One region of the Streptomyces sp. NPDC024555 genome, then DNA from elsewhere that is predicted to be linked to it. Evidence: predicted binding sites of a transcription regulator. Region 1 holds the regulator's gene; the other holds the start of a gene.
What was found. The regulator HrcA, encoded in region 1, represses chaperone genes, less so after heat shock. The targets are predictions, from matches to a motif close to TTNGCACTCNGNNNNNCNGAGTGCNAA.
Positions count from the first base shown of each region.

Region 2: groL (chaperonin GroEL) is a predicted target of HrcA. The motif match lies at 2,143-2,169, and genes of this name have one in related genera.

Region 1 is NZ_JBVHKV010000011.1:295,960-300,438, reverse strand. It holds gene hemW (radical SAM family heme chaperone HemW) at 1-346, shown strand, start outside; gene ACZ4FH_RS21175 (DUF3097 domain-containing protein) at 383-1,204, opposite strand; gene ACZ4FH_RS21170 (MBL fold metallo-hydrolase) at 1,275-2,006, opposite strand; gene hrcA (heat-inducible transcriptional repressor HrcA) at 2,192-3,208, shown strand; gene dnaJ (molecular chaperone DnaJ) at 3,209-4,348, shown strand; gene ACZ4FH_RS21155 (nitronate monooxygenase) at 4,465-4,479, shown strand, end outside.
Region 2 is NZ_JBVHKV010000013.1:230,776-235,254, reverse strand. It holds gene ACZ4FH_RS23980 (TetR/AcrR family transcriptional regulator) at 1-252, shown strand, start outside; gene groL (chaperonin GroEL) at 356-1,981, opposite strand; gene ACZ4FH_RS23970 (cold-shock protein) at 2,343-2,549, opposite strand; gene ACZ4FH_RS23965 (MoaD/ThiS family protein) at 2,986-3,264, opposite strand; gene thrC (threonine synthase) at 3,304-4,479, opposite strand, start outside.

The DNA.
Region 1 (4,479 bases):
CTGGTGGGGCGCCGGTCCAGGCGCCCACAGCCACGTCGGCGGGGTGCGCTGGTGGAACGTGAAGCACCCCGGGGCGTACGCGCAGGCGCTGGCCGAGGGGCGCTCGCCCGGCGCGGGCCGCGAGATCCTCTCCGACGAGGACCGGCGCGTCGAGCGGATCCTGCTGGAGCTCCGCCTCGTCGACGGCTGCCCGCTCTCCCTGCTCGCCCCGGCCGGACTCGCCGCGGCCGCCCGCGCCGTGGCCGACGGCCTGCTGGAGCCGGGACCGTACGGCGAGGGGCGCGCGGTGCTCACCCTGCGCGGGAGGCTCCTGGCGGACGCGGTGGTACGGGACCTGGTGGACTGAGCCCCCGGGGCCCGGCGGACGCTCCCCGGCCCCGCCCTACTCGGCGGGGGCGGTCACGAAATCGATGAGATGCTCCACCCGCCCCAGCAGCTCCGGCTCCAGGTCCTTGTACGAGCGAACCTTCGACAGGATGTGCTGCCAGGCCGCGCCCGTGTTCTCCGGCCAGCCCAGCGCCCGGCAGACGCCCGTCTTCCAGTCCTGGCCGCGCGGGACCCGCGGCCAGCCGGGGATGCCCAGCGACGACGGCTTCACCGCCTCCCAGACGTCGATGTACGGATGGCCGACCACCAGCACGTTCCCGTCGGTCACCCGGGCCGCGATACGGGACTCCTTGGAGCCCGGGACCAGATGGTCGACCAGGACCCCGAGCCGGGCGTCGGGCGCCGGCCCGAACGCGTCGACGATCGCGGGCAGGTCGTCGATGCCCTCCAGGTACTCGACGACCACGCCCTCGATCCGCAGGTCGTCGCCCCAGACCCGCTCCACCAGTTCGGCGTCGTGCCGGCCCTCCACGTAGATCCGGCCGGCGCGCGCCACCCGTGCCCGCGCGCCGGGCACCGCGACCGAGCCCGAGGCCGTGCGCGCGGGACGCACCGGCCCCCCGGCCGCCGGGCGCACCAGCGTGACCACGCGCCCCTCCAGCAGGAAGCCGCGCGGGGCCATCGGGAAGACCCGGTGCTTGCCGAACCGGTCCTCCAGGGTGACGGTCGGCCCCTCGGCGGTCTTCTCGCAGCGGATCACCGCACCGCAGAAGCCGGTGGCGACCTCCTCCACGACCAGATCGGGATCCGCGGGCACCTCGGGCACGGGGGCGGACCGCTTCCACGGCGGGGTCAGGTCCGGCTGGTAGCTGCGCATCGCACGACGATAAGCGGCGGGCGGTCCGCGGTCCCGCCTTTCGGCTCCACGCCGGGCCCGCCCATCGGAATCACGCCGGGTGCGGCACGCCGAAGCGCCGGGCCAGTTCGTCCCGCTGGGCCCGGACGAACGCGGCGTCCACCACGGCCCCGTGCCCCGGCACGTACCGGGCCTCCTCGCCGCCCAGCTCCAGCAGCCGGTCCAGGGAGGCCGGCCAGCGCGCGGGGACGGCGTCCGGGCCCGCCTGCGGCTCGCCCGACTCCTCGACGAGATCGCCGCAGAACACGACCGGGGGAGACCCGGGCACCAGGACGGCCAGATCGTGGCCGCTGTGCGCCGCGCCGAGGTTCACCAGCAGCACCTCGCGCCCGCCGCCAAGATCGAGCACCGACTCGCCCCGCACCTCGTGCGCCGGGGCCACCAGCGCCTCGGCGGACTCGGCGGCGTCCCGCTCCGGCAGTCCGTGGGCCACGGCGTCGGCGCGCAGCTCCCCGGCCCCGGTCCGCAGCAGTGCGGCGGTGCCGGCCGCCCCGTACACCTGTGCCCCGGGGAACGCCGCGGTGCCGAGCACATGATCGAAATGGGGGTGGCTGAGTGCGATATGCGTCACCCTCCGGCCCAGCATCGCCTCTGCCTGGGCGCGCACTTCGGCGGCTTCGCGGAGTGACGAGCCGGTGTCGCAGAGCAGCACACCGTCGGCCCCGGCCACCAGGAGAACGGTCGCGTCCCACACCGGAAGGCGTCGCCGCCCCACCCCGTGTCCGAGCCGCTCCCAGCCGAAGTCTTCCCAAGAGGCGTCCATACCGCGACGCTATCGGCAACGACCTGCGCAGTCTCGGGGTAGCGTGGCCGGTCGCCCTTGCTAGGGGGCCACCCCGTCGCCGTACACTGACCGGGGCAGGGCTGGCACTCGTCCGCGCAGAGTGCCAGGGACGGACCCGGGATCGGCCCGAGAACGACCGAGGTACACAGCTGGAGGTGTGCGCGATGCTCAGCGAACGCAGACTCGAAGTGTTGCGCGCCATCGTCCAGGACTATGTCGGCACCGAGGAGCCCGTCGGCTCCAAGGCGCTCACCGAGCGGCACAAGCTGGGGGTCTCCCCGGCCACCGTGCGCAACGACATGGCGGTGCTGGAGGACGAGGGCTTCATCGCCCAGCCGCACACCAGCGCCGGGCGCATCCCGACGGACAAGGGCTACCGGCTCTTCGTCGACAAGCTCGCGGGCGTCAAGCCCCTGTCGTCGCCGGAGCGCCGCGCGATTCAGAACTTCCTCGACGGCGCGGTCGACCTCGACGACGTCGTGGGCCGCACCGTACGGCTGCTCGCGCAGCTGACCCGGCAGGTCGCCGTCGTGCAGTACCCCTCGCTGACCCGTTCGACGGTGCGGCACGTGGAGCTGCTCTCGCTGGCGCCCGCCCGGCTGATGCTCGTGCTCATCACGGACACCGGCCGGGTCGAACAGCGCATGGTGGACTGCCCCGCGCCCTTCGGCGAGACGTCCCTGGCGGATCTGCGGGCGCGGCTCAACAGCCGCGTCGTGGGCCGCCGTTTCGCGGACGTCCCGCAGCTGGTGCAGGACCTGCCGGAATCCTTCGAGAGCGAGGACCGGGGAACCGTGTCCACCGTGCTCTCGATCCTGCTCGAAACCCTCGTCGAGGAGACGGAGGAGCGGCTGATGATCGGCGGCACCTCCAACCTCACCCGCTTCGGACACGACTTCCCGGTGATGATCCGGCCGGTGCTGGAGGCACTGGAGGAGCAGGTCGTGCTGCTGAAGCTGCTCGGCGAGGCCAAGGACTCGGGCATGACCGTACGAATCGGGCATGAGAACGCCCACGAGGGGCTGAACTCCACGTCCGTCGTCGCGGTCGGCTACGGTTCGGGCGACGAGGCAGTCGCCAAACTCGGCGTGGTCGGACCGACCCGCATGGACTACCCCGGAACGATGGGAGCGGTACGCGCAGTGGCACGTTACGTCGGACAGATCCTGGCGGAGTCGTAAGTGGCCACGGACTACTACGCCGTACTCGGCGTGCGCCGCGACGCTTCCCAGGACGAGATCAAGAAGGCCTTCCGGAGACTCGCCCGCGAGCTGCACCCGGACGTGAACCCCGATCCGAAGACCCAGGAGCGGTTCAAGGAGATCAACGCCGCTTACGAGGTGCTGTCGGACGCCCAGAAGAAGCAGGTCTACGACCTGGGCGGCGACCCGCTCTCCGCCTCCGGCGGCGGCGGTGCGGGCGGCTTCGGACAGGGCGGCTTCGGCAACTTCTCCGACATCATGGACGCCTTCTTCGGCACGGCCTCGCAGCGCGGACCGCGCTCGCGCACCCGCCGCGGCCAGGACGCCATGATCCGGCTGGAGATCGACCTCGCCGAGGCGGCCTTCGGGACGACCAAGGACATCCAGGTCGACACCGCCGTCGTCTGCACCACGTGCAGCGGCGAGGGCGCGGCCCCCGGTACCTCCGCGCAGACCTGTGACATGTGCCGCGGCCGCGGTGAGGTCTCCCAGGTCACCCGGTCCTTCCTGGGCCAGGTCATGACCTCGCGCCCCTGCCCGCAGTGCCAGGGCTTCGGCACGGTCGTGCCGACCCCGTGCCCGGAGTGCGCCGGTGACGGCCGCATCCGCTCGCGGCGCACGCTCACCGTGAAGATCCCCGCCGGAGTCGACAACGGCACCCGCATCCAGCTCGCCGGCGAGGGCGAGGTCGGCCCCGGCGGCGGCCCGGCCGGTGACCTCTACGTCGAGATCCACGAGCTGCCGCACAGCGTCTTCCAGCGGCGCGGCGACGATCTGCACTGCACGGTCACCATCCCCATGACGGCGGCGGCCCTCGGCACCAAGGTGCCGCTGGAGACGCTGGACGGTCTGGAGGAGGTCGACATCCGGCCCGGCACCCAGTCCGGCCAGTCCGTCCCGCTGCACGGGCGCGGCGTCACGCATCTGCGGGGCGGCGGCGGTCGCGGCGACCTCATCGTGCACGTCGAGGTGATGACCCCGACCAAGCTCGACCCCGAGCAGGAGCGGATGCTGCGCGAGCTGGCCAAGATCCGCGGCGAGGAGCGGCCCACCGGGCAGTTCCAGCCCGGCCAGCAGGGCCTGTTCTCGCGCCTCAAGGACGCGTTCAACGGCCGCTAGACCGTGTGATCGACGAGGTACGGGCCCGGTTTCGCCGGGCCCGTACCTCATTTACGGACAAATCACGGACACGGGGTGTGCGTCACGGGACGGGAAGGACATGACACGATTCGGTCATGTCATCCGCACTG
Region 2 (4,479 bases), on a different contig from region 1:
GCGCGCCTGGAGGTCTTCGCCCAGCTCACCTCGTTCGTGGCGGCCCAGGTGGCCTTCGAGGTCGGTCAGGCACGGGTGGCCCGGGATCCCGGCCGGGCCGCCGCCGAAGCGCTCTATCTGGCCGAGGTCGCCGCCGACGGCAGCCATCCGGAACTGGCCGAGGCGCTGGCGACCGCCGGCCGGCCCGCCACCCCGGACGCCGTGTTCGACCGCTTCCTCACCCGTCTCGTCGACGGCCTCGACGCGGGCTGAGCCCGGACGCGCGGAAACACCGGACGCGCAAAGACACCGGCCCCCGGGGACGAGTCCCCGGGGGCCGGTGTCTGCGTACTGCTGGTCCGCTGATCCGTCAGGATCAGAAGTCCATGTCACCGCCCGGCATGCCGCCCGGGGCGCCCGCGGCAGCGGCCTTCTCCGGCTTGTCGGCGATGACGGCCTCGGTGGTGAGGAAGAGCGCGGCGATGGACGCGGCGTTCTGCAGGGCGGAGCGCGTGACCTTCGCCGGGTCGAGGATGCCCTCGGCGATCATGTCGACGTACTCGCCGGTCGCGGCGTTCAGACCGTGGCCGACGGCCAGGTTGCGCACCTTCTCGACGACGACGCCGCCCTCAAGACCACCGTTGACGGCGATCTGCTTCAGCGGGGCCTCCAGCGCCAGCTTGACGGCGTTGGCGCCGGTCGCCTCGTCACCCGAGAGCTCCAGCTTCTCGAAGACGGCCGAGGCCTGGAGCAGAGCCACGCCACCACCGGCGACGATGCCCTCCTCGACGGCGGCCTTGGCGTTGCGCACCGCGTCCTCGATGCGGTGCTTGCGCTCCTTGAGCTCGACCTCGGTGGCGGCACCGGCCTTGATGACGGCCACGCCGCCGGCCAGCTTCGCCAGACGCTCCTGGAGCTTCTCGCGGTCGTAGTCCGAGTCGGAGTTCTCGATCTCGGCACGGATCTGGTTGACGCGGCCCTGGACCTGGTCGCTGTCACCGGCGCCGTCGACGATCGTCGTCTCGTCCTTGGTGATGACGACCTTGCGGGCGCGGCCGAGCAGGTCGAGACCGGCGTTCTCCAGCTTGAGGCCGACCTCCTCGGAGATGACGGTGCCACCGGTGAGGATGGCGATGTCGCCGAGCATGGCCTTGCGGCGGTCACCGAAGCCCGGGGCCTTGACGGCGACGGACTTGAAGGTGCCACGGATCTTGTTGACGACCAGGGTCGACAGGGCCTCGCCCTCGACGTCCTCGGCGATGATCAGCAGCGGCTTGCCGGACTGCATGACCTTCTCCAGCAGCGGAAGGAGGTCCTTCACGTTGCTGACCTTGGAGTTGACGATCAGGATGTACGGGTCGTCCAGGGACGACTCCATGCGCTCCATGTCGGTGGCGAAGTACGCCGAGATGTAGCCCTTGTCGAAGCGCATACCCTCGGTGAGCTCCAGCTCCAGACCGAAGGTCTGGGACTCCTCGACGGTGATGACGCCTTCCTTGCCGACCTTGTCCATGGCCTCGGCGATGAGCTCGCCGATCTGGGTGTCGGCGGCGGAGATGGAGGCCGTCGAAGCGATCTGCTCCTTGGTCTCCACGTCCTTGGCCTGCTCCAGGAGGGCGGCGGAGACGGCCTCGACGGCCTTCTCGATGCCCCGCTTGAGAGCCATCGGGTTCGCACCCGCGGCCACGTTGCGCAGGCCCTCGCGGACGAGCGCCTGGGCGAGAACGGTGGCGGTGGTCGTACCGTCGCCGGCGACGTCGTCCGTCTTCTTGGCGACCTCCTTGACCAGCTCCGCACCGATCTTCTCGTACGGGTCCTCCAGCTCGATCTCCTTGGCGATGGACACACCATCGTTGGTGATCGTGGGGGCGCCCCACTTCTTCTCGAGGACGACGTTGCGACCCTTGGGGCCAAGGGTGACCTTGACGGCGTCGGCGAGCTGGTTCATGCCGCGCTCGAGACCGCGCCGGGCCTCCTCGTCGAACGCGATGATCTTGGCCATGTGAAGTGGTCCTCCCGGACAGGGGTGGATTGCTCCGGACCGAGTGGCGCCCGCGACGGACGGCCTGCGTGCCGGTGGTTCCTTGCCCCACCGGACCTGCGGGCCTCACCGGCCCGGTCCAAGTTCTGTCACTCTCACCTGGAGAGTGCTAAGCCCAATGATTAGCACTCGACCCCCTTGAGTGCAAGCGCCTCCCTCCGGAGTGTGGACAACCGGAGGGGCGGCCGGGGGCGACGGGAGGGGCGGCCGGGCAGGTGGACGCACACGCGCGGAGGGCCCGTACCCGGGGATGCTTCCCCTGGGTGCGGGCCCTCCGTGCCTGAGTGGCGTCGTTGACCGACTGCGTCGTGTCCGGCCGGGCTCAGCCGACGGCGAGCTTGACCATGTCCGCCTGCGGCCCCTTCTGGCCCTGCGAGATCTCGAACTCAACTCGCTGACCCTCTTCGAGGGTGCGGTACCCGTCCATCTGGATCGCGCTGTAGTGGACGAAAACATCCGCACCACCGTCGACCGCGATGAAGCCGTACCCCTTCTCCGCGTTGAACCACTTGACGGTGCCCTGAGCCATGCCTAACTCCCCTATTACTGGCCCTTTCACAGGACCGCACTTCGCGGACCCGGGTCAGAACCCACCCTCCGTCAGGAGAGGGTGCGTGCGCCGGAACGCGTCGACCGCGGCTGAATGTATCTGCCCAACTGCCCTCTGCAACAGGTCAATCGGACGAGAATTCTGAGCAGCCACGATCGCCCGAATACGGGGAATTCATAAGATTCCAGGGCAAGTCGGGCCAGGCAAAGGCCACTTATGGCGCAAGGTGCTCGAACACTTTGGCTGCATCTTGTCGTGGCCGGGCGCATTCTCGTATGCGGGCGGCACGGGCAGCGGAGGGGACTTCCCACACTCTACCGCGCTCAACCATGCAGAATTGCCCCCTCCGCTTCTCTCGCGGAGGGGGCAATTCTGGTGACGCGGTGGAGTCGGGCCGCCCGGAGCGGCCCGGGGATCAGCAGCCGCCGGCGACGGCCGGGATGATCGAGATGCCGGCGCCGTCCGGGGTGGCCGTGTCCAGGCCGCCCTCGAAGCGGACGTCGTCGTCGTTGACGTACACGTTCACGAAGCGGCGGAGCTTGCCCTGGTCGTCCAGGACGCGGGCGGCGATGCCCGGGTGGTTCTTCTCCAGGGACTCGATCACCTCGGAGAGGACGGCGCCCTCCGCGGGGACCTCGGCCTGGCCGCCGGTGTAGGTGCGGAGGATGGTGGGGATGCGGACCTTGACGCTCATGGTGTGCCCTTCCTGAAGTCTCGGGTGATCGAAAGCTACTCAGTTACCGGCGAGTCCGGCCGCGCGGAACGCGTCGAGGTTCGGCCGGATCGTGGCCGTCGCCTGAGAGGTCTCGGCCACCGCGTCCAGGGTCTTGAGGCCGTCCCCGGTGTTCAGGACCACGGTGGTGAGCGCCGGGTCGAGCAGGCCGTCCTCGATGAGCTTCTTCGTCACGCCGACGGTCACACCGCCCGCGGTCTCGGCGAAGATGCCCTCGGTGCGGGCCAGCAGCTTGATCGCGTCGACGATCTGCTCGTCGTTCACGTCCTCCACCGCGCCGCCGGTGCGGCGGGCGATGTCCAGGACGTACGGGCCGTCGGCCGGGTTGCCGATCGCGAGGGACTTGGCGATCGTGTTCGGCTTCTGCGGGCGGACCACGTCGTGGCCGGCCTTGAAGGCGGCGGAGACCGGGGAGCAGCCCTCGGCCTGGGCGCCGAAGATCTTGTACGGCTTGTCCTCGACCAGCCCGAGCTTGATCAGCTCGCGCAGCCCCTTGTCGATCTTGGTCAGCTGGGAGCCGGACGCGATCGGGATGACGATCTGGTCGGGCAGCCGCCAGCCGAGCTGCTCGCAGATCTCGTACGCCAGGGTCTTGGAGCCCTCGCCGTAGTACGGGCGCAGGTTGACGTTGACGAAGCCCCAGCCCTCGCCCAGCGGGTCGCCGATGAGCTCGGAGCAGAAGCGGTTGACGTCGTCGTAGTTGCCCTCGATGCCGACCAGCTCGCCGCCGTACACCGCGGCCATGACGACCTTGCCCTGCTCCAGGTCGTGCGGGATGAAGACGCAGGAGCGCAGGCCCGCGCGGGCGGCGGCGGCGCCGACGGCGCCGGCCAGGTTGCCGGTGGAGGAGCAGGACAGGGTGGTGAAGCCGAAGGCGCGGGCGGCCTCGACGGCGATCGCGACGACGCGGTCCTTGAAGGAGTGCGTCGGGTTGCCGGAGTCGTCCTTGACGTACAGGCCGCCGGTGACGCCCAGCTCGCGGGCGAGGTTGTCGGCCTTGACCAGCTTGGTGAAGCCGGGGTTGATGTTGGGCTTCTCGGCGACGTCGGCGGGCACCGGCAGCAGCGGCGCGTAACGCCAGATGTTGTCCGGACCGGCCTCGATGCGCTTCTTCAGCTCCTCGGGAGAGCCGCTCGGGAGGTCGTACGCCACTTCGAGCGGCCCGAAACAGGACGC